DNA from 4 places in the Mesorhizobium sp. CNPSo 4684 genome. Region 3 is predicted to be linked to each of the others. Evidence: predicted binding sites of a transcription regulator. Region 3 holds the regulator's gene; each other region holds the start of a gene.
What was found. The regulator PhoB, encoded in region 3, activates phosphate uptake and scavenging genes when phosphate is short. The targets are predictions, from matches to a motif close to TGTCATNNANCTGTCAT.
Positions count from the first base shown of each region.

Region 1: the regulator PhoB is predicted to act here: its motif matches at 2,316-2,332, upstream of phnC (phosphonate ABC transporter ATP-binding protein).
Region 2: the regulator PhoB is predicted to act here: its motif matches at 1,932-1,948, upstream of ppk2 (polyphosphate kinase 2).
Region 4: the regulator PhoB is predicted to act here: its motif matches at 3,149-3,165, upstream of AC04SG_RS17990 (DUF1045 domain-containing protein).

Region 1 covers NZ_JBWLUX010000020.1:56,877-62,780, forward strand. The annotation lists gene phnE (phosphonate ABC transporter, permease protein PhnE) at 1-344, opposite strand, end outside; gene phnD (phosphonate ABC transporter substrate-binding protein) at 400-1,308, opposite strand; gene phnC (phosphonate ABC transporter ATP-binding protein) at 1,396-2,244, opposite strand; gene AC04SG_RS19690 (DUF1868 domain-containing protein) at 2,379-3,089, opposite strand; gene AC04SG_RS19695 (GNAT family N-acetyltransferase) at 3,157-3,648, opposite strand; gene AC04SG_RS19700 (DapH/DapD/GlmU-related protein) at 3,858-4,475, opposite strand; gene phnL (phosphonate C-P lyase system protein PhnL) at 4,472-5,179, opposite strand; gene phnK (phosphonate C-P lyase system protein PhnK) at 5,182-5,904, opposite strand, start outside.
Region 2 covers NZ_JBWLUX010000006.1:30,400-36,303, forward strand. The annotation lists gene AC04SG_RS06980 (dihydrofolate reductase family protein) at 103-753, shown strand; gene ppk2 (polyphosphate kinase 2) at 951-1,871, opposite strand; gene AC04SG_RS06990 (aldo/keto reductase) at 2,116-3,159, shown strand; gene AC04SG_RS06995 (glycosyl transferase family 90) at 3,178-4,149, opposite strand; gene AC04SG_RS07000 (hypothetical protein) at 4,422-4,580, shown strand; gene AC04SG_RS07005 (DUF982 domain-containing protein) at 4,646-4,906, opposite strand; gene AC04SG_RS07010 (GntR family transcriptional regulator) at 4,989-5,654, opposite strand; gene AC04SG_RS07015 (multidrug efflux MFS transporter) at 5,806-5,904, shown strand, end outside.
Region 3 covers NZ_JBWLUX010000039.1:37,190-43,093, reverse strand. The annotation lists gene pstC (phosphate ABC transporter permease subunit PstC) at 1-1,101, shown strand, start outside; gene pstA (phosphate ABC transporter permease PstA) at 1,098-2,414, shown strand; gene pstB (phosphate ABC transporter ATP-binding protein PstB) at 2,432-3,256, shown strand; gene phoU (phosphate signaling complex protein PhoU) at 3,298-4,002, shown strand; gene phoB (phosphate regulon transcriptional regulator PhoB) at 4,019-4,708, shown strand; gene AC04SG_RS28180 (ROK family protein) at 4,733-5,904, opposite strand, start outside.
Region 4 covers NZ_JBWLUX010000017.1:112,959-118,862, forward strand. The annotation lists gene AC04SG_RS17975 (ABC transporter permease) at 1-497, shown strand, start outside; gene phnN (phosphonate metabolism protein/1,5-bisphosphokinase (PRPP-forming) PhnN) at 500-1,129, opposite strand; gene AC04SG_RS17985 (alpha-D-ribose 1-methylphosphonate 5-triphosphate diphosphatase) at 1,126-2,265, opposite strand; gene AC04SG_RS17990 (DUF1045 domain-containing protein) at 2,298-3,005, opposite strand; gene iolB (5-deoxy-glucuronate isomerase) at 3,262-4,074, opposite strand; gene AC04SG_RS18000 (DUF3329 domain-containing protein) at 4,446-4,694, opposite strand; gene iolE (myo-inosose-2 dehydratase) at 4,738-5,655, opposite strand; gene iolD (3D-(3,5/4)-trihydroxycyclohexane-1,2-dione acylhydrolase (decyclizing)) at 5,883-5,904, opposite strand, start outside.

The sequences.
Region 1 (5,904 bases), on a different contig from region 3:
AAATATTCGGGGATGTAGAAACCGCCCCAGACATAGACGCGGCCGAGCGGGAAGTTGAATTCCTGGGTGCCGGTGTCATGTGGCGAGGCGATGTCGAACAGCGCCCGCCAGACGTCGTTCCAGTCCTTGGGGATCAGCCAGCTGAGGAAATCGAGGATGTGCGGCAGCCGGTCCCAGAAGTGGCCGGCGTTGGCCTCGTCGGCGAACCACATGCTGGAAAGCATCGCGGCAAGCAGCAGGCCGACGCCGAGCACGGTGTAGAGCCGACGCAGCGATGTCTGGCGCCGCCAGGCATCGGCCATCTGATGGGTGACGCCTTGGGGCGCTGTCACGGAAAGGGTCATGATCGGAGATGCAAAAAGGGCGGTGCGCTGAGCACCGCCCCTTTCGATTTCGCCGTTAGCCGCCGATGGCTGCCTTACGGGCTTCGACGATGACGTTGTAGAAGTCAGGCTTGACCGGAACGTAACCGGTGAAGTCGCCGCCTTCGACGCCCTCGAAGCAGGCCTTGTCCTTCTTCGGCAGGTCGGTGAAGAACGCGGTGAGCTTGGCGGTCATGTCGTCGCCGAGCGCGGTGCGCACGACCAGCGGGCCGTTCGGGATCAGGCCGGAACGCCAGACTTCGACGAAGTCGTTGGGGTCGACGGCGCCCTTGGCGGTTACCTTGTGAAAGGTGCCGGAGGTGTAGCCGTTCTTGAAGTCGCCAATGCCCGAGGAATCGTCGACCGCAACGTCGACCTTGCCGTCGCGCACGGCGAGGATGTTGTTCTCATGACCGCCATTGAACTGGGTAGAGGCGAAGTAGGCGTCGTTCGAGGCACCGGTGTCCTTCGGGATCTGGGTCAGCGGGATCAGGTAGCCCGAGGTCGAATCCGGATCGGCGTAGCCGAGCTTCTTGCCCTTGGCCGACTTGATGTCGGTAATGCCCGAGGACTTCAGCGCCAGGCCGATCGAATAATAGCCGGTGGCGCCGTCGGTCTGCTGGGTGGTGAGGATCGGGGTGACCGCCTTCGGGTCCTTGATGTAGACGCTGGCGTAACCGGAAGCGCCGAGTTCGGCGAAGTCGAGCGTGCCACCGAGCAGGCCCTGGATGACGCCGTCATAGTCGGCGGCCGGGAACAGCGACACTTTTTCGAAGCCGAATTCGGTCTTCAGATGGTCGGCCAGGCACTGGTAGTTGCGCAGACGGTCGGTTTCGTTCTCGCCGCCGAGGATGCCGACGCGGAATTCCTTCATGTCGGCCGCATGAGCAGTGCTGGTCGCCATGGCGAGCACCGAAACGGCGCTGAAAACCATCTTCCTGAACATTTTATCTCTCCTGTAGGTTCCGGCCCCGCGCCGGCAGCGTTCTTGATTTGACAGATGCCCTTGACGCGGGCTGACGATCCCAGCCGCTCAGTATCCCGGGAATGCCGGCTCGAGCGGGCTGGCGGATGCTTCGATCTTTTGCTTGTAGGCGATGCTGGTCGAGGTGATGGCCTCGGAGATTTCAGCGCCATTGCTGTCGGCGCCGTAGACCTGGCGCACCGCTTCGCGGTTGAGCTCTTCCGGCGCGCCGTCGAAGACGACCTTGCCGGCGGCCATGCCGATGATGCGGTTGCAATAGGCACGCGCGGTGTCCAGCGTGTGCAGGTTGGTGACGACGGTGATGCCCTCGCGCAGATTGATGTCCTGCAACGAGTCCATCACCACCTTGGCGTTGAGCGGGTCGAGCGAGGCGATCGGCTCGTCGGCGAGCAGCACCTTGGGCTGCTGCATCATGGCGCGGGCAATGGCGACACGCTGCTGCTGGCCGCCGGACAGCGTGCCGGCGGGCTGAAGTGCGGTGCGGGCGATATCGAGGCGTTCGAGCGCCGCGACCGCCTCGGCGCATTCGGCGCGGGTAAACATGCCGAGCAGGTTGGAGACGGTCGAACGGTGATTGAGCCGGCCAAGCAGCACGTTGGTCAGGACGTCGAGGCGCGGCACAAGGTTGAACTGCTGGAAGATCATGGCGCAGTCGCGTTGCCAGCGCCGCAAAGGTGAGCCGCGCAGCTGGGAAACCTCGGCGCCGTCAAAAAAAATCGACCCCTGGCTGGGGTCGATGAGACGGTTGATCATGCGGAGAAGGGTGGACTTGCCGGCGCCGGAACGACCGATGATGCCGACCATCTGGCCCTGCGGGATCGACAGGTCGATGGCGCTGACGGCGGTGTTCTTGCCAAATCGGCGGGACACGCCGCGGATTTCGAGCGTTGCTGACATGGCGTAACTTTCAGTCCGGTCGCAGTTTGAAGGTGTGTTAACCCTCGCTAGCGCAGCCGCATGAACCTGCGGTGTCGGATTGATGTCAGTTTTGTTACCGCCCACAGACCCTGCGCCGCCGGTGGTGCCGGTGGTCAGCCCAGCACCAGCAACTCCTCGAAATGCTTCATGTCCTTGAAGTTGCAGAAGGCCGGCGGCTGCAACTCGATCACCGGCGCCCTGCGGGCGAACTCGGCGAGACTGTCGTCGAAGAGGTCCTGCCAAGCGGCGGCCCTGTCATCAGCGAGGCGCTGGATCTGGTAGGCAAAGGTGATGTGGAAGGCGTAAGCGTCGTGATCGGGGTGGCGATAGCCGAACGGCACCGACAGCGCGTCGCGCCATGCGCTCATGACGCGCCGGTCCTCCTCCGTCGCGCCGGCAACGGTGAGCCCGGTCGGCACGACTTCGATCACCTCGATCTTGAATGGGCCGCGGCCCCGGAAGCCTTTCAAGCGCTCCAGATAGAGGCTGGTCATGGCGTCGATGCTGGTGTCGAGCGGCAGGTCCTGCGGCCAGTAAGGCAGGCGGCGGCGATATTCGATAATGCCCTGGAACAGCGTCATGTGCAGGCTGGAGATGGGCGTGAAGGCCAGCCGGTCGGCATCCGGCATGGCGCGCATGCGCTCGCGCACCTCGATGACAACAGCTTCGGAAGGCGACCCGTTGACGAGATGGCTGACGACCGTATTGCCGGGCTCGAGGAGGAAATTGCCAGCCGCGTCGTAACGGGTGCCGAGATGGGTGGGTGGCGTCGGATTGGCGCCTTCGAAGAAGGAGGCGAGCGAGGGTCTGACTGTGGCGAGCATGGGCGATCTCCTTCGGGAGATGGCGTCCTGTCCGAGTCATGTGTCAAGGGTGTGAAACTGCACGCCTCTACAGCATGCGATGCATCACGAAAGCGTCGATATAGCCCAGCCGCGGATGGTCGAATGCTTGCGGGATCGTGCCGACAATGTCGAAGCCCAGCCGAAGCCACAGCTTCACCGCGCGCTCGTTGCTGCTGATGACAAAGTTAAACTGCATGGCGCGGAAGCCGCGCTCGGCAGCGCGTTGCAAGGAATGCTCGCACATCGCAGTGGCGACGCCGCGGCCGCTCGAAGCCGCCGACGTGACGTAGCCGCAATTGGCGACGTGCGCGCCGCCGCCGCGTTGGTTGGCATGAAGATAATAGCAGCCAATCACATCGCCGGCTTCTTCCGCCACGAACACGTCGTGCCCATCGGAAAACCAGTAGCCCAGCGCTTGGTCGCGATTCCAGTCGCGAGGCAGCGCATAAGTTTCGCCGGCCCGCAGGACGGGTTCGAGAATTGACCAGATCGCATCTGCGTCGGCCGGTGTGGCGGGACGAATGGTCGGCACGGTCAGGAACCCGCGTGGGATGGACTAAAGCCAGATCGCGGCAAGGATGCCGAAAAAGATCAGAACGACAAAGGCTGTCACGATTCCGGGCTTCACGCCAGAGGCCGGAGGTGCGGGAGTGTCCCTTCGCAAGGGCTGCATGAAACCCTCAAACATCCCGTATTTTAGCATCAACGCATTTTCCTGAACATCGGCGAAACGCGCAACGGTTGGGGCTAGTCGCCATATTTCTCCAGGAAAGCCTCCGCCGACAGCTCGCGAAAATCGTCGAGCGCGGCGCGCAGCCTGGTATGGTCCCAATCCCACCAGGCAAGCGCCTGGTAGCGCTCCGCCGTGCGGCGGTCGAAGCGCTCGCGGATCGGCTTTGCCGGCACACCGCCGACGATGGTGTAGGGGGCGACATCCTTCGACACGACAGCGCCGGCGCCGACCGCGGCGCCGTCGCCGACAGTCACGCCGGGAAGGATGGTCGAGCCGTGGCCGAGCCAGGTGTCGTGGCCGATGGTGACGCGCTTGGCACGGCGCTGGGCGAAGAATTCCGTTTCGTGCTCGGCGTCGTCCCAATAGTCGGAGGCGCGGTAGGTGAAGTGATGCAGTGTCGGCCGCCAGGTCGGGTGGTTGGTGGCGTTGATGCGCACACTTGCTGCGATGTTGGAAAACTTGGCAATCGTCGCGCACCAGACGGCGCAGTCCTGCATCATGTAGGAATAGTCGCCGAGGATGCTCTCGGACACCCGGCTGCGGTCGGCGATCTCGGTCCAACGGCCCAATGTCGAGTTTTCGACCTGCGCCGTTTCGTGGACGAATGGCGCCTCCGACAATTTCCTGCTCATGCGGCGATTCTTCCAGCGGCGAAAGAGGTGACGTCGATGATGCGATCGGCGACGGCATCACGGACATCCAGGTCATGGAAGATGCCGAGCAAAGCGACGCCCGCCGCCTTCTTGGCGGCGATCAGCGCAACAACCACGTCGCGGTTTTTCGCATCGAGCGAGGCGGTCGGCTCGTCGAGCAGGAGGACCGGATGCTCGGTGATGAAACCGCGCGCGATGTTGACGCGCTGCTGTTCGCCGCCGGAGAAGGTTGCCGGCGGCAGCGCCCAGAGTTTTTCCGGCAGATTGAGCTGCGCCAAAAGCGACCGCGCCTTCGTTCGCGCGACTTCGCGCTCCTCGCCGCGCTCGACCAGTGGCTCGGCCACGACGTCCAGCGCCGAGACGCGCGGTACCGTGCGCAGGAACTGGCTGACATAGCCGATCGTCTGGCGGCGTACCGAGAGCACCGTGCGCGGGCTGGCCGTGGCGAGGTCGATCAGGCCGCCCTCATGCTGGACGATGATCTGGCCTTCATCGACGGCGTAATTGCCGTAGAGCATTTTCAGGATCGAACTCTTTCCGGCGCCCGAGGGGCCGCCGAGCACGGCGCATTCGCCGGCTCTGATTGCGAATGAGACCCCGGCGACAACCGGCAGTTTGATGCCGTCGCGCAGATGCATGGTGAAGCTCTTGGCGACGTCGGAGACAACGAGGGGCGTCGGCATTCTCACACCTGCAGGATCGAGGAAACAAGCAATTGCGTATAGGGCGCACGCGGATCGTCGAGGACGCGATCGGTGAGGCCGCTTTCGACGACGCGGCCGTCCTTCATCACCATCATGCGCTGCGACAGAAGCCGCGCCACAGCGAGATCGTGGGTGACGACGATCGCCGCGAGGCCGAGATCGGTGACCAGGCCGCGCAGCAGATCGAGCAGGCGTGCTTGCACCGAGACGTCGAGGCCGCCGGTCGGCTCGTCCATGAACATCAGCCGTGGGCCGGTGACCAGATTGCGGGCGATCTGCAGGCGCTGGCGCATGCCACCGGAGAAGGCGCGCGGCTCGTCGTCGATGCGGTCCTCGTCGATCTCGACGCGCGACAGCCAGTCGACGGCGGTGGCGCGGATCTTGCCGTAATGGCGGTCACCGACCGCCATCAGCCGCTCGCCGACATTGGCGCCGGCAGACACCGTCATGCGCAAGCCGTCGGCGGGATTCTGATGAACAAAGCCCCAGTCGGTGCGCATCAGGAAGCGGCGTTCGGCCTCGCTCATGCGGTAGAGCTCGCGGAACTGGCCGTCGCGCATGCGGTAGCTGGCGGTGCCGGAAGAGGGCAGCAGCCTCGTCGACAGGCAGTTGAGCAGCGTCGTCTTGCCGGAGCCGGATTCGCCGACGACAGCCAGAACTTCACCTGGCCAGAGATCGAAGGTGACGTTCTCGCAGCCGACGCG
Region 2 (5,904 bases), on a different contig from region 3:
TATTCTAAATCTTTGTGATTTCAAAAAACCACTTGCAGTTCGCAATCGGTTTGCTACAAGACAACTACTTGCTAATCACAACCGGTTACGTCGGAGGCTTTCATGTCCAAGCTGCGTGTCAATGCATTCACCCTGTCGCTCGACGGTTTCGGCGCCGGTCCTGACCAGACCCTGCAAAACCCGCTGGGCGTTGGTGGCGAAGATCTGCATAAATGGATGATCGGCACCCACACCTTTCGCAAGATGGTGATGGGCAAGGAAGGCGGCACCACCGACACCGACGATGACTTCGCCGTCCGCAGTTTCGACAATGTCGGCGCCTGGATCCTTGGCCGCAACATGTTCGGGCCAATCCGCGGCGAGTGGCCGGACGACAGCTGGAAAGGCTGGTGGGGCACCAATCCGCCCTACCATGTGCCGGTCTTCGTGCTGACGCACTACAAGCGCGATCCGATCGAAATGGAAGGCGGCACCACTTTCCACTTCGTCACCGGCGGTATCCATGAGGCACTGGACCAGGCGAAAGCCGCGGCCGGTGGCAAGGATGTCCGCGTCGGCGGCGGCGTCTCCACCATCCGGCAGTATCTCCAGGAGAAGCTCATCGACGAGTTGCATCTGGCAGTGTCGCCGGTGCTGCTGGGCAAGGGTGAGAACCTGTTTGCCGGTCTGGATATGCTTGAGCTCGGCTATCAATGCACCGAGCAGGTGGCGACAGCGCTTGCGACGCATGTGACGATCAAGCGGGGTAGGTAGCGAACCCCTCGGCGCAGGCTCCTTTCTCCCCGTCCCTATACGGGGAGAAATGCCCGGCAGGGCAATGAGGGGCGGCGCAAACGGTCGAAGGATTGCGTTGGAGGATGTATGGTTGACCCAACTATCGCGGTCAGCGCTGCCCCTCATCCGCCCTTCGGGCACCTTCTCCCCGTGAAACGGGGAGAAGGAAAAAGGGATTAATACTTCTCCGGCACGTAAAGCTCCCGCGGCAACACCTGCCGTTCGTACTCCGGATTGAACACCCGCTCGGGCAGCGTGATCTCTTCGTGCGGCACTTCCTCATAGGGCATCTGCTTGAGCAGATGGTCGATGCAGTTCAGCCGCGCCCGCTTCTTGTCGTTGCCTTCGACGATGTACCACGGCGCCTCGGGAATGTTGGTGCGGGCAAACGTCTCTTCCTTGGCCTTGGTGTACTGCTCCCAGCGCACGCGCGACTGCAGATCCATCGGCGACAGTTTCCACTGCTTCATCGGATCGTGGATGCGCATCAGGAAGCGCATCTGTTGTTCTTCGTCGGTGATGGAGAACCAGTATTTGACCAGCGTGACGCCGGAGCGGACCAGCATGCGCTCGAACTCTGGCACGTCGCGGAAGAACTCCTCGACCTGATCCTGGTCAGCAAAGCCCATCACCCGTTCGACGCCGGAGCGGTTGTACCAGGAGCGGTCGAACAACACGATCTCGCCGCCGGCCGGCAGATGCGGCACGTAACGCTGGAAATACCATTGCGATTTCTCACGCTCGGTCGGCGCCGGCAGCGCCACGACACGAGCGATGCGCGGGTTGAGGCGCTGGGTGATGCGCTTGATGACGCCGCCCTTGCCGGCGGAATCGCGGCCCTCGAAAATCACCACCAGCTTTTTCTTGTGGTAGGCGACCCAGGACTGCAGTTTGATCAGTTCCGACTGCAAGCTGATCAGGTCGCGAAAATACTGCATGCGATCGATCGATGGCGGATGGGCGTTCTTGTAGATCTTGGCGATCTCCAGCGACAGCGCCGGCTCCGACATTTCAAGCTCATAGTCTTCGTCGAGCGTGTCGGCGAGTTCGGCCTCAAGCCAATCCCTGGCCGGAGAATTCTGCTTTAACTCGGTCATTTCTGCTGCTCCGCTTGCCGGCTGTCATGAAACCCTGAGCCGACTTGATATAGGCCGGTAATGACGGTTTTATTGCAAGCCGCCGGCCGGTCGATCACAGCCCAAATCGGCGAGGCATGGCCGATCCATCGCCGTGGCATGGCGACAAGCCAATCAAATTGTCCTACAAATGGCGAACCCATTCGGGCGGCCCCGCCCTTCTCGACCAAAACGCCCCACCCCACCAAAATTGCGAGGATCTGACATGGAATACCGCACGCTTGGCCGTTCCGGCTTGAAAGTTTCGACGCTGACGCTGGGCACCATGACCTTCGGCGGCAGCGGACCTTTCGCCGCCGTCGGCAATTCCGATCTCGCTGAGGCATCACGCATCATCGACACCTGCATCGATGCTGGCATCAATCTCATCGACACCGCCAATGTCTATTCGAACGGCCTGTCGGAAGAGATCATCGGCGAGGCGCTCGGCGGCAAGCGCAAGAACGATGTGCTGATCGCCTCAAAGGCGCGCATGCGGATCGGCAAAGGTCCCAATGACGAAGGCCTGTCGCGTCATCATCTGATCCGCGAATGCGAGAAGAGCCTGAAGCGCCTCAGGACCGATGTCATCGATATCTATTTCCTGCACGAATGGGACGGCACGACGCCGCTCGAGGAGACCATGGCTGCGCTCGATACGCTGGTTGCCCAGGGCAAGATCCGCTATGTCGGCTGCTCCAATTACTCCGGCTGGCAGGTGATGAAGGCGCTCGGCATCAGCGACAGCCAGCACCAGCCGCGCTTCATCACTCAGCAGATCCATTACACGCTGGAAGCGCGCGAGGCTGAATACGAACTCTTGCCGATCTCGGTCGACCAGGGCCTTGGCGTGCTGGTGTGGAGCCCACTTGCCGGCGGCCTCTTGTCGGGCAAATACCGCCGCGACAGCCCGACCGCGCGCCAGCTCGCCGGCTGGTCGGAACCGCCGATCCGCGACGAGGACCGGCTGTGGCGGATCGTCGATGTTCTCGTCGACATCGGCGCGGCCCGCGGCGTCTCGGCGGCGCAGGTGGCGCTTGCCTGGCTGCTCGGCCGGCCGGCGGTCAGTTCGCTGGTGATCGGCGCCCGCAACGAGACCCAGCTTAGGGACAATCTTGCCGCGGCGGCACTCGCCCTCACCGCTGAGGAACGCGACCGTCTCGATGCCGTCAGCCGGCCGCCGGTGCTCTACCCCTACTGGCACCAGCAGTTCACGGCGAAGGACCGGTTCGGCCCGGCCGATCTGGTTCTCGACCGCAGCGTCATCTGAAAGACTGTCGAAAGCCGGCTAGCCCGCGATAAACCGCCAGACCTCCGGATCGGGCTCGATCTGGCCGCTGAGCACGAAATATTTGTAGAGCACGAGCAGGCTGATCGCCTGCTCGGCCCGCTCGTCGGCAAATTTGCGGCAATAGGCATTGGCCGCCGCGACGATGCGCTGGGCTTCGGCCGGATGCTTCTCGAGGTGGTGCACCCGCTCGGCCAGGTCGCTGAAATCGGGCGCCAGCGGCACATAATGGACATCGGGCTCGAGCTGGCCCTCGGCGAACCAGGTCTCGTAAGTCGGCGGCGGCATGAGGCAGAGCGAATTCGAGCTCATGATCCATTTCAGATTGGTTGCGACATCGTTGCCTTCGAGGGAAATGATGTAGCGGTAGCGCCGCTGCTGATCGATGGTGAGATAGGGTTTTCGGTATTCCGCCGGCGCCGTTGCCCTTGGCGTGCCGATATCGCAGATCGGCAGGTCGCGGGCGGCCTCCAGCAGCAAGGTGCGGATCGGATTGTTGAGCTCGCCGCGCCAGACGACGAGCGGATGCTTGTCGGCGAAGGCGACATCGTCGGCCGGCATGTGGAAATGACGGAACTTGTTCAGCTTGAACAGGACACCGTTGCCGTTGTCGCCGATGATCGGCCGGTCCTTGACGATCGACGGCATCTTCGGCACCTCGATGACGTCGCCGAATTCCAGGTCGATGCGCAGACCCGGATCGAAATAGCGGGTGAACTCCTTCAGATCGTAATAGTACATGCTGCGGTCCGTCGGCAGCCGATTGACCGGCACGGCCTCGGGGCTTGGTGTAAAGGGCTCCCGCAGCGTGTTGTAATAATTGAGCCGCTCACGGACCGATGCGTCGGAAAGCCTGGCCTGAGCGAGCAGACGGCCGAGCTGGCGCCGGAAAAGGACCGGCGGCGCGATGTCGCGCATGGCGTTGCGCGCATAATAGACGAGCTTCTGTGCGTTTCTTTGAAGCGTGGCCATCGGTCGTTTTGATTCGAAATCGGTCGGCGGCGGCTCCAGTAACTGTCCCGCAGCCTTTTCTAAACCATTGTGTTAGCCATCACGCAAGTCCCGAACCGCTGGCATCTGCCCTCCCCGCGCTGTTGTGTTTGCCGGCCAATGCTTCTAGGCAGGGAGCAATTCCAGGAAAAGTGCGAAGCGGTTTTCCGTCCGGAATTGCGCCCAAACAAAAAGTTAGAGCGGTTCCACGGTCTAATCGTGAAACCGCTTCAGGCACAGCGAAAGGAAACGATATGGCGCGACCACCGAACTACGGTCAGGAACGCAAGGAGCGCGACCGGCAGAAGGCCGCCAAGAAGGCGGAGAAGCTGGCCGCCAAGGTTGCGGCCAAGGAGCGCTCCGAGCCTGAAAACGAGGCCGGTTCCGAAACCAAGACCGAGACGGCAAAATAGGCAAGCCACGATTGCACGATGTCCGGCCCGCATCACGGGCCGGACTCCGGCGATGCTGTTGTGAATCAGGCCGTCGCTTTATCGCTAACGAAGACGTTGACTTCGCGCGCCGCGGCAATGAAGGCACGCCTTGCAATCATCGCCGGCTTGTCGCCGGCCAGCGCATCATGACAGGCCTGCAGCGCTTCGCGATGCTTGGGGCTGCGCTTGCCGGGCCAGCTGTTGAGCAGGTAATCGGAGGCCTCGCGGGCCGTGCGCAGGAGCTGGTTTTCTCCCCCCGCGGCTGCCTTGACGGTCACGGGTGTTTCAAATCGGTTGTTTTCCATGGCCGCTCCTTACGCCATCGGCGCTCATGAAGCGAGGCCGAAAGCGGATGGCGCCTGACATCTGTCACCTTCGTGACCGATATCAAGCGGCGACGACGGCAAATCCCCTGGCGCGCAGACCACGCCGGTCATTGTGCAGCGACGTCACCAGGCGGTCGCGGCTGCCGACAATATGAGCGGAAAGCCGCGCTGCCGCCGCGTCGGTGTCGCCCGCCCGCACCGCCGCCAGGATGGCGTGATGCTCGCTCCAGGCGCGGCCGAGTGCTGCCTCGTCACGCACCTCCAGCCAGCGCGCCCGCGACAGCCGCGTCATGGCATCGCGCACCGCCCTGAACAGGAACTCGTTGCCGGAGAGCCGCGCCAGTTCGATGTGGAAATCCATGCCGACGCGATGCCATTCCTCGCGCGGGGTAGCGGCATCGCAGGAGTCCAGCATCGCCTCGATGATTTCTATGGCGCTTCTGTCGGCCAGCGCCGAAGTCAGCCTGACGGCCGCTACCTCGACCGCCTCGCGATAGACCGCGATCTGTTCCAGTTCGGCGAGGTTGATCGGCGATACCGTCCAGCCGCGCCCGTCGCGGCAGATCAGGCCTTCCGTCTCAAGCCGCAGCAGCGCTGCCCTAACCGGCGTGCGAGAGGCGCCGAAGCGGCTCTCGATCCAGCGTTCCGTCAGCCTTTCGCCAGGCCCGACCTCGATGCCGAGGATCATCTCGCGAAGCGCGTTTTCGACGATCTGCATCTGCGACATCTTTGGTTCCGTTGCTGGCGATCGGCCTCGCATTGAAGTCTGGCCGATCACGTTTGAGAGCGCCGCATTGACAGCGGCAAAGCTTGCGTTCAAGACGGATACCAGTTTGGTATCCCAAAATGGTATCCGCAGCAAGCGGACAGGACATGACATGCCGCAGGACAGTGCAGCGCAAGCGACGCAAGCGCCCTCGACCTACAATGTGCACTGGCGGCGCAACCTGTTCGTGTGTTTTGCCGGATCGTTCAGC
Region 3 (5,904 bases):
CCGCTGCTCATCGCCAAGGGCGTGGCGCTGGCCAGCGACACGCAGGATTACATGATCCCGATCGCCGTCGAGGCGAACACGGTCCAGGATAGGCTCGGCCTGTTTGGCGCGGTGCTGACGCTTGCGCTGTCGATCGCCGGCGCCTTCTATGCGCTGCGGCAAATCGCGCCGCGCGCCAGGGCGCGCAACAATGTCGAGAGGCTGATGCTGTGGGGGCTGCTTGCGGCGTCGACCATCGCCATCCTGACCACGGTCGGCATCGTGCTGTCGATGCTGTTCCAGACCATCACCTTCTTCGAAAGCGTGTCGCCGATGAGCTTCTTCTTCGGCACCGTGTGGGATCCGCGTTTCGCCGCTGCCGGCTCCGGCGGCAGCCAGGGCCAGTTCGGCCTGACCCCGCTTCTCGCCGGCACGCTTTATATCGCCGCCGTCGCTCTTCTGGTGGCGGTGCCGGTCGGCTTGATGTCGGCGGTCTACATGGCCGAATATGCTTCGCCCAAGGTTCGCGCGGTGGTCAAGCCGGCGCTGGAACTGCTGGCCGGCATCCCGACCATCGTCTACGGCATCTTCGCCGTGGTCACGCTCGGGCCATTCCTGCGCGACCTGTCGGCGGCACTCACCGGCGGTTCGCCCTTCATCCAGGGCCAGAGCATCTTCACCGCCGGCCTGGTGATGGGCGTCATGCTGATCCCGGTCGTGTCGTCGCTTTCCGACGACATCATCACCGCGGTGCCGCGCGCTATGCGTGACGGCTCGCTTGGTCTGGGCGCGACGCGCTCCGAGACGATCAAGCGGGTGATCCTGCCGGCCGCACTTCCCGGCATTGTCGGCGCCATCCTGCTGACGGCGTCGCGCGCCATCGGCGAGACGATGATCGTCGTGCTGGCGGCCGGCGTTGCCGCCAATCTCACCGCCAATCCATTCGAGGCGATGACGACCATCACCGTCAAGATCGTCAACCAGCTGACCGGCGACCTCGAGTTCAACTCGCCGCAGACGCTGGTCGCCTTCGCGCTCGGCCTGACGCTGTTCGCGCTGACACTGGTGATGAACATCGTCGCCCTCTACATCGTGCGCAAGTACCGGGAGCAGTACGAATGACCGACATTCCCCTGGACACGATGGCGGGCGCCGTTGCGCGTCCGCGCCGCGACATAGGGCTGAAGGCGCGTTACGCCGCTGAACGCCGTTTCCGCATCTACGGTGTGATTGCGATCTCGGTCGGCCTGGCCTTCCTGGCCATCATGCTGATCGCCATCGTCTCGAAAGGCTATACCGCCTTTTGGCAGACGACGGTGACGCTGCCGATCAGCTTCGACGAGAAAGTCATCGATCCCTCCGGCAAGCGCGCCACCGATCCGAGCGTGCTGATCAAGGCGAACTATCCCAAGCTCGCCGACACCGCGCTGATGGCCAAGCTTGGCATCGACCCAAGCAACAAGCCGATGGTCATGAAGCTCAAGGGCTTCCTGTCGGAAGGCGCCCGCGTCCAGCTGCGCGACATCGTCGCCGCCGATCCGTCGGTGATCGGCACGACGCGCGACGTCAACATCCTGGCCGCGGCCAATCTCGACTCCGCCTTCAAGGGCCAGATCGACCTCAGCGTCGATGAAGCGCGCCGCAAGGTGTCCAACCAGCAGATCGACTGGATGAACAAACTCAAGGCCGACGGCGTAATGGCCGAGCATTTCAACACCGGTCTGTTCACCTATGGCGCCTCCAGCCGGCCTGAGACGTCAGGCATGGGCGTGGCGATCATCGGCTCGTTCTACATGATGGTGATCGTGCTGCTTTTGGCGCTGCCGATCGGGGTCGCGGCCTCGATCTATCTCGAGGAATTCGCCAAGAAGAACCGCTTCACCGACCTGATCGAGGTCAACATCAACAATCTTGCGGCGGTGCCGTCGATCGTCTTCGGTCTGCTCGGCCTTGCCGTGTTCATCAACTTCCTCGGCATGCCGCGCTCGGCCGCCTTTGTCGGTGGCCTGGTGCTGACATTGATGACGCTGCCGACCATCATCATCGCGACGCGCGCGGCCCTTGCCGCGGTGCCGCCGTCGATCCGCTCGGCAGCGCTTGGGCTTGGCGCCTCGAAGATGCAGATGGTGTTCCAGCACATACTGCCGCTTGCCGCTCCCGGCATCCTGACCGGCACGATTATCGGCCTGGCGCGTGCGCTGGGTGAGACAGCACCGCTGCTTCTGATCGGCATGGTCGCCTTCGTCGCCGACTATCCGAAGACGCCTTTCGATCCGGCGACGGCGCTGCCGGTGCAGATCTACATGTGGGCAAACGAGGCCGAACGCGCTTTTGTCGAGCGCATGTCCGGCGCCATCATCATCCTGCTCGTCTTCCTCATGGCCATGAACATCACCGCGATCGTGCTTCGGCGCCGGTTTGAGCGGCGCTGGTAGAAAAAAGGCAATTTGGTATGAACATCATGACCGAACAGTCCCTTGAAAACGCAGTGGGCGACAAAATGAACGCCAAGACGAACGAAGTCATCAAGATGCGCGGCGACAAGGTCGGCGTGTTCTACGGCGAGAAGCAGGCGCTGTTCGACGTCAACCTCGACGTCCGCCAGAACCAGGTGACGGCGCTGATCGGCCCGTCCGGCTGCGGCAAGTCGACCTTCCTGCGCTGCCTCAACCGCATGAACGACACCATCGATTCGGCGCGGGTGACCGGCAAGATCACGCTCGACGACGACGACATCTATGACAAGAACATCGACGTCGTCGAACTCAGGGCTCGCGTCGGCATGGTGTTCCAGAAGCCCAATCCGTTCCCGAAGTCGATCTACGAGAACGTTGCCTACGGCCCGCGCATCCATGGGCTGGCCAAGCGCAAGTCCGACATGGACCAGATCGTCGAGTCGAGCTTGAAGAAGGCGGCGATCTGGAACGAGGTCAAGGACCGCCTGCAGGAGCCCGGCACCGGCTTGTCCGGCGGCCAGCAGCAGCGCCTGTGCATCGCGCGCGCCATCGCGGTGTCGCCGGAAGTAATCCTGATGGACGAACCCTGCTCGGCACTCGACCCGATTGCCACCGCACGCGTTGAGGAGCTGATCGACGAGCTGCGCCAGAATTACACGATCGTCATCGTCACCCACTCGATGCAGCAGGCGGCGCGCGTGTCGCAGCGCACGGCGATGTTCCACCTCGGCTACCTGGTCGAGGAGGGCGCCACCGACAAGATGTTCACCAACCCCGACGACAAGCGCACCCAGGACTACATTACCGGCCGCTTCGGCTGAGCCGTCCAGCGGTTGAATTTTCAGGCACGAGGATCAGGATCATGGGTGAACATACCGTCGCCTCCTTCGATGAAGAGTTGGGCCAGATCAGCAAGCTGATCCGCGACATGGGCGATCTGGCCGGGTCGATGGTCAGCGGCTCGACAAAAGCGCTGCTCAATTCCGACAATGCGCTGGCGCAGCGCGTCGTTTCCGACGACGCCATCATGGACGCGCGCCAGCGGGAACTCGACGATCGCGCCATTACGCTCATCGCCAAGCGCCAGCCGATGGCCAACGATCTGCGTGCCGTGGTCGGCTCGATCCGCATGGCCGGCGACCTCGAGCGCATCGGCGATCTCGCCAAGAACATCGCCAAGCGTGTCGGCACAGTGGGCCTCAGCGTCACGCCGCGCGACCTCTCGCACTCCATCGACGCGATGGCGCAGCTGGTGCTGATCCAGGTGCAAGGGGTGGTCGAGGAGTATGCCGCCGCGGATGCCGCAGCCCTGGCGAAACTCAGGAATGAGGACGAACGTATCGACGTCAAATACACGTCGGTGTTTCGTGAACTCTTGACCTACATGATGGAAGACCCGCGCAACATCACCGCCTGCACGCATCTCCTGTTCTGCGCCAAGAATCTGGAGCGCATCGGTGATCATGTCACCAACATCGCTGAAAATGCGTATTATGTGCTGACCGGCCAGCAATTGCCCGCCAATCGCCCGAAGCAGGACGAGACGGCGATGGCCACTTCGGCCTGACAAGGGTGAACTGCTGATGATCGCGCCACGCATCATGGTCGTGGAGGACGAGGAGCCGCTGGGCGTTCTTCTCCGCTACAACCTCGAATCCGAAGGCTACCAGGTCGAGGTGGTGACGCGCGGCGACGAGGCCGAAATCCGGCTGCAGGAAAACGTGCCAGACCTTCTGGTGCTCGACTGGATGGTGCCGGCGGTGTCCGGCATCGAGCTCTGCCGGCGGCTGCGCATGCGGCCCGAGACCGAACGGCTGCCGATCATCATGCTGACCGCGCGTGGCGAGGAGAGCGACCGCGTGCGTGGCCTGTCCACCGGCGCCGACGACTATCTGGTCAAGCCGTTCTCGACACCGGAATTCATGGCGCGCGTGAAAGCGTTGCTGCGCCGCGCCAAGCCGGAAGTGCTGTCCAGCGTGCTCAAGGTCGGCGACATCGTGCTCGACCGTGAATCGCACCGCGTCTACCGCAAGAAGAGCGAAATCAGGCTCGGACCGACCGAGTTCCGTCTGCTCGAATTCATGATGCGCCATCCCGGCCGCGTGTTCTCGCGCAGCCAGCTGCTCGACAATGTCTGGGGCGAGACGATCTATATCGACGAGCGCACGGTCGACGTGCATGTCGGCCGGCTGCGCAAGGCGGTCAACAATGGCCGCATGCCCGACGTCATCCGCACCATCCGCGGCGCCGGCTACGCCATCCGGGAAGATTAGGCGCGCCGCGCTGTTGCCGGCCCCTCAGGCGACATGCTTGCCCGCTTTCGCCTGAATCCCTGGTGCGAAAATCTCCTGGTCGACGAAGCCGAGCGCGCGCATGGCGCAGCCTTCGCGGATCAGCGGCAGTTCGTTGGGCTCGGTGTCGAAGGAGATCGATTTCGAGTGCTGGCCGCCGGCGGTCTGAGCAATCGCTTCGCGCAATGCCGGTTCGATCAGATCGAACGCGGCGGCGCTGACTCCGACCATGGCGACAGGTGCCGGATCGATCAGCGCGAACAGGCTGCCGAGGCCGAAGCCGAGCGCCTCGCCGGCCTTGCGGTAGGCTTCGCGCTCGGGGCCATCGGTCTCGCGGGCACGTGCGGCGAGCGCCCGCATGTCGGCGTCGCCGACATCGACCGGTTCGGCATCCTCGCTCATCATTTTGGCGCTGCGCCAGATGGCGTAGTTGCCGGCATAGGCCTCCACGCAGCCGCGCCGCCCGCAACGGCACAGCGCGCCGCCGGGCCGGTGGATCATGTGGCCGAACTCGCCGCCCGACGAATGGGTGCCGGTGAACAATTCGCCCTTCAGCACCAGCCCCATTCCGATGCCGTGCGAGAGCAGGATAGCGATGAAATTGTCGCGGTAGCGCTCAGGCTGGCGCCATTGCAGCGCCACCGCCATCATGTTGCAGTCGTTTTCCATGGTGGCCGGAATGCCGAATTCCGCTTCCAGTATGTCGGCGAAGGCAATGTCAGTCAGCGGCGTGATCGGCGACCACAGCATGGCGCGGGCCTGCGAATCGGTGATGCCCTGGATGCCCATGGCAATGCGGGCGACGCTCTGGACATCGAGGTCGGGGTCCTCGAGCCGGCGCCGGACAATCGCTACGCATTCGCCGATCAGCTCGTCGCGCGGCATGGTCAGCGTGTCCAGCCGACGCTGCTCCTCGGCGACCACATGGCCAGCATAGTCGATGACGGTGACGGAGAGGAAATTCAGCGACAGCACCACGGTCATCACCGCGGCGGCTTCCGGGTTGAGGCCCAGGCCGACCTGCGGCCGGCCGCGCTTCAGCGCACCCGTCTCGCCGGGTTTGCTCTCGGCCAGGATGCCTTCTTGAATCAGATCAGACGAGATCGCCGATATGGTCGAATGGCTGAGGCCTGTGGTCGCGGCAATCTCGGTGCGCGACGGCTGGCCGGCCCGGCGCA
Region 4 (5,904 bases), on a different contig from region 3:
CGCTGATCGTCATCGCCATCGTCATGTGGGTAGTGCTGCACCGCTCGGTGTTCGGCCGCTATCTCTATGCCATCGGCAAGAACGAGGAAGCCGCGAAATATTCCGGGATCCGCACCGGCCGCGTCGTCATGGCCGCCTATGTCATCTGCGGCGTGCTGACGGCGCTGTCGGCGATCTATTTCGCCATGTACACGCGCTCGATCTCGCCGGCCAGCCACGGCCAGTTCTATGAACTCTACGCCATCGCGGCGGCGGTGCTCGGCGGCTTCTCGCTGCGCGGCGGCGAAGGCTCGCTGGTCGGCGTCATCCTCGGCACCGTGCTGCTGCAGGAGTTGCAGAACCTGGTCAATCTGCTCGGCATCCCGTCCTCGTTGAATTTTGCCGTGATGGGCGGGGTGATCCTCATCGGCGTGCTGGTCGACCAGCAATGGGGCGTGTTCCGGGCAAGACGGCTGATGCTCGACGCCAGCCGCAAGGGCGCCGTGGCGGCGGAGTAGCGCTAAATTACCCCCGACATGTCGGAGAACGCCATCGCCTTGCGCAGCACTTCGGCGAAGCGTTCGCCGGCGGCTTCGCGCGGGCCGCCATTGTCGATCGAGGTGACGCCGGGTCCGTGCAAAGCGACATTGCCGCTGCGGGCGAGGCGGGCGAGCACTTCGCCGCGCGATTCGCGGCCGCGCTGGGCGAGCCGTTCGGCGAGGATTTCCGGGGCAGCGGTGATCTCGACTACAGCCAGATTGGCATAGCGCTCACGCAGAACCGGGATGACCGCGCGCGACACATTGGCGACCGCGACGTGGCCGTTGGCAATCGACCAGTCGACATCGGCCGGGATGCCGTAGCGCAGACCGTGCGCCTCCCAGGAAATGGCGAAGGCGCCGTCGGCCTCGGCCTCGACAAAGGCAGCGTCGGCCAGCGTGTCGTGGTCCTCGCTTGCCGCGTCGCTCGGCCTGGTGATGACCCGGCGCACGAACTCCAGCCTCGTCTCATCGGCAAACAGCGCCTTGGCGTAGCCGATCACCGTATCCTTGCCGGCGCCGCTCGGGCCGACGACGGCGACAAAGACGCCGTTGCGGACCGGAAAGGCCTCGGCGGTGAGTTCGCGCTCGATCGACGCCGAGACCATCAGGCGACCCGGCGTCCCTGGCGCCAGACGGTGCGCACGACCGGCACATGGTCGTCGACGCGCACGCGCACCAGGTCGGCGCGGCGGCCCGGTTCGATGACGCCGCGATCGCTGAGTCCGATGGCCTCGGCCGGGTTCTTCGACACCATGGCGACCGCCTGCGGCAGGGAAATGCCTTCGACGACGTCGCCTAGAAAGAAGGCCGACTGGATCAGGCTGAAGGGAATGTAGTCGGACGACAAGATGTCGAGCAGTCCGTCGGCGGCCAGCGTGCGGGCCGAAACATTGCCGGAATGCGAGGCGCCGCGCATGACGTTGGGCGCGCCCATCAGCACTCCCAGTCCAGCCTCCTTTGAAGCCTTGGCCGCTTCCTGCGTGGTCGGGAATTCGGCAACGCGCACGCCTTGCTCAATCGCCTCGTCGACATGGCCTGATGTGGCGTCGTCATGGCTTGCCAGCACAATGCCGCGCTCGTTGCAGGCGGCCGATATCGCTACCCGGTTCGGTCCCGAATTCTTCGCCGATTCCGACATGCGCTTTTCGCAGAACAGCTTGAAGTCGCGATCGGTCAGCTTCAGCTTGCGCTGATAGTAATAGGCGTAGGTCTCGAGGTTGACGAACTGGCGCTGTCCCGGCGCATGGTCCATCAGCGACGCCAGTTTGACCCGCTCATCGCCGTCGAAATTGGCGAAGGCCTGCAGACAGTCCGGCGCCGACACCTCGCAGCGCAGATGCAGGAAGTGGTCGGCCCGCAGGCGATCCTGCGCCACGCTGTCCTCGATGGCATCGGCCAGCTTGCGGATGTCGTCGGAGGTGAGATCCGCGTCCTCGTCCATGCCGACGCGCAAGGCGTCGAGCACCGTGGTGATGCCGGCGGTGGCGACCTGTGCGTCATGGGCGAGCACGGCGGCGATCGGGTTCCAGCGCACTTTCGGCCGCGGCGCATAATGGCCTTCGAGATGATCGGTGTGCAGCTCGACCAGGCCGGGGATGATGTAGTCGCCGCCCATATCCTCGCCGGTCCGCCCGGTGCCTGCGTCGATGCCGGCGATAAAGCCGTCGCGCAGTACGAGCGAGCCCTCGACGATCTCGTCGGCAAGCACGATGCGGGCATTGGTCAAAACGGTCTCGGCGGTCATCTCAGGCAGTCCTTGGTTTTCAGGCGAAGTGGTCAGGCGGTTTTTCTCGCCGCGCGGTGGCCGAGCGCATGATGGGAGAGCACCATGAACGGGGCGCCCGGTTCGGTTTCGACAAACAGCGTTAGTGCATCCACCGTCACCGGCTGCTGCAGCACCTCTGCGAACAGGCTGTCGATTGCTGCGCGCAGACGTAGGCTTTCCTGTGGCCCGGCCCGGCCGGATAGCGTCATGTGGAAGCGGAACGTCTCGAAGACATAGGGGTAGCCCCACTGGCAGAGATTGCGGAACTCGGCCGGCTTCAGCGAATCCGGGCTGCGCCGTTCGATCTCGGCTTCGGTCAGCGGGGCGCGAAAGCGGTCGAAGCCAAGCACGACATCATCGGCGAAACGGTTAAGCGGCGGCAGCGGACCTTGCGGCACCAAAGCGAAGAAGCCGTCGATCTGGCTGACGATGAGGCGCGGGATGGTGACGGTCGGCGTCGCTTCGGCAAAGACGTCGAGGGCGGCACGCAGGGAGCTTTCCGTCTCGTTGGCCGCCAGCCGGAAGGGCGCCTTCAGCGTCGCGTGGAAACCGTAGCGGCGCGCCGATGCGGTGTGGAAGGCGACTTCCGCCGCCGACAGGTCGGCTACCGTCTCGACGGGCCTGGTAGCGGCGCCGAAGGGGTCACGTCCCAGCCAGTTGGCGGCGATCCGCGCCAGTGGCTCGTCCTGCCTTGGGGTGAAATAGATGGCGTAGCGCATCGAAAATCCTCGTTAAAGCGCGCCGCCTCTTGAGGGCTCGATGCGGCGCGCTTTAAGTCTATTTGCTTCGGCATGTCTTTATCCCAAAACCGCTGCGCACTTTTGGGCGACATGCACCGTCCCCGCTGCCATAGGTGATTTCCATGACGGATTGACGAAGCTTTGAAGGGTTTTCGATGGCAAATCGACCCCATCGGTCGTTAGCCGACGATTTTTCCGAACTGGCCAACAGCTTCCCCCTGAAAGACAGGGGTGGTCAGGCCTTCATCAGCCATTCGTGCTCGGCCGCGTTGTGGAATTTCCACGTCCGCTTCGGACCGGCCATGACGTTGAGATAATAGAGGTCGTAGCCGTGGCAGGCGGCGCAGGGGTGGTAGCCCTTGGGCACCAGCACGACATCGCCGTCCTCGATCGCCATCGCCTCGTCCAGTTCGCGGGCGCCCGACTTGTCGGCATCGGTATAGACGCGCTGGAAGGCAAAGCCCTGCGGCGGGTTGAGGCGGTGATAGTAGGTTTCCTCGAGATAGGATTCGGCAGGCAGATTGTCCTGGTCGTGCTTATGTGGCGGATAGCTCGATGTATGGCCGCCGGGCGTGATGACCTCGACCACAAGCAGGGAGTCGGCCGGCTTGCCCTCCGGCAATATGTTGGTGACGTAACGCGTGTTGGTGCCCTTGCCGCGCACTTCCTGGCCGAGATCGTCGGGCGCGATGACGCGAACCGGCAGGCCGCCGCCCAGGCCCGGCGCCGAGCAGACGGCGAGTTCGAGATCGGTGTCGGCGGTGACCGACCAGTCCGACCCCTGCGGGATATAGACCGACCATGGCTTGCCCTCGAAGGGCGACATGCGCTCGCCGAGTAGACCGAGATCCTGGCCGCCGGCTTTTGCCGTACCCTTGCCGGTGACGAACACCAGGCAGACTTCGCGATCGCCCGTCTTGCCGGAAGCGGTCTCGCCCGGCCGCAGCCGGTGCAAGTCGAAGCCGACATAGGTCCAGCCGGCGCTTTTGGGCGTGACATGGGCGACGCGGCCATGGCCCTTGTCGGCTTTGACGAGCAGTTTCGACATTTTTGTCTCCTATTTCTTTGGCATTGGCTGTGAGCGCCAAGAGTGCTGTTTGTGGGAAGCCGCAGACCCTAGAGATTGGCCGAAGCGCCCACCCCTTCGTCATCCTAGGGCGTAGCAGGAGCGAAGCTCCGTCGCGGAGATCCTAGGATCCATGCCGTTACCTCGGCCGAAGGGTGCAGCGGAGCGGAATTCTGCACGGTCACGCTACCTTCAAACTCACGGCATGGATCCTAGGGTCTGCGCTGCGTCGCTACGCTCCTCGCTCCGCCTTAGGATGACGAAGCTCAGGGCGTTCCGGCCAATCGCCGACGTATGCAATTCGCCAGGTCTCGAGTGTCCGATCCGCAAGCCCTTCCGAGCCGTGGGCCGCTTCATTCCTTCGGTTCGGCGTCGGCCTTCGCTTCGCCGGTCTTCGGTTGATCTGGCGCAGCCTTGCTCTCGTCTGCCGGCTTGTAGAGATAGAAAAACTGCCAGACGGCGTAGGCGGCGAAGCCGAGCGCGATGACGCCCCAGAACGGTGTGCCGGAGGCGAATTCGATGATCGCCCAGATCACGCAGACGGCGACGACGGCAACGCGCCGCCACAGCGGCCGGAAGAATGGGTGTTCGTAATCTTTCATCGGGCCAATCTACAGCAAGCTGGCTCGGCGGAAACCCGTCGCATCAGACATTGGGGAACCCTTGCGTCTCGACGGTGTAGCCGGCTGCCGTCATCACCCGCATCAGCTCCTTATGGCCCACCTGTGCCATCTTGAGCGGCGGGTTCTTCTTCGGGTCCTGCTCGGCCTCGACCACGAACCAGCCTTCATAGCCATAGTCGGCGAAACGCTGCACGATGGCGCCGAAATCCAGCGAGCCATCGCCGGGCACAGTGAAGGCACCGAGCGCCACGGCATCGAGGAAGGACTGTTTCGTGCGGTCGAGCCCGTCGATCACGGCCATGCGCACATCCTTCACATGGACATGGCTGATGCGCTTGTGGTGGTTGTCGATGGCGCGCAGCACGTCGCCGCCGGCAAAGGCGAGATGGCCGGCATCGAGCAGCAGCGGAATGCCGTCGCCGGAATGGCGCATGAAGGCATCGAGTTCCGGCTCGGTCTCGACCACCGCCGCCATGTGGTGATGATAGGACAGTGGCATGCCCTGCTCGGCGCACCATTCGCCGAACTCGGTCAGCCGCCTTGCATAGGCCTTCATCTCGTCGCCCGACAATTTCGGCTTGGTGGCGAGCGGCTTGGAGCGATCGCCCTGGATCGAGCGGCCGACCTCGCCATAGACGATGCAAGGCGCGTTGACCGCCTTGAACAGGTCGATCATCGGCTGGATGCGATCCTTGTTCTTGCCCATGTCCTCGTCGACCAGCGTGCCAGAGAACCAGCCGCCGCACAGCGTGACATCGGCCTTTTTCAGGATCGGCAGCATGACAGCGGGATCGTTGGGAAAACGCCGGCCCATTTCCATGCCGGTAAAGCCGGCCGAGCGCGACTGGCGCAGACATTCTTCCAGCGAGACGTCGTCGCTGAGTTCGGCAAGATCGTCATTCCACCATGCAATGGGGGACATGCCCAGTTTGGCTTTCAAGTCGTCACTCCGGATTGAAACAGTTCATTCTTTTGCCGCCGGCGCTGCCCCTCATCCGCCTGCCGGCACCTTCTCCCCGTATAGTGACGGGGAGAAGGGGTCTAGCCGCGACCTCAGCGTCTTTCTTGCGACGACGGTGATTGGCGAAACCGGTGATGACAGCGTCCCTCTCCCCGTCCCTATACGGGGAGAGGATGCCGGCAGGCAGGTGAGGGGCCGCGCCCACTTCAGTCACCCACGCTCTGCATC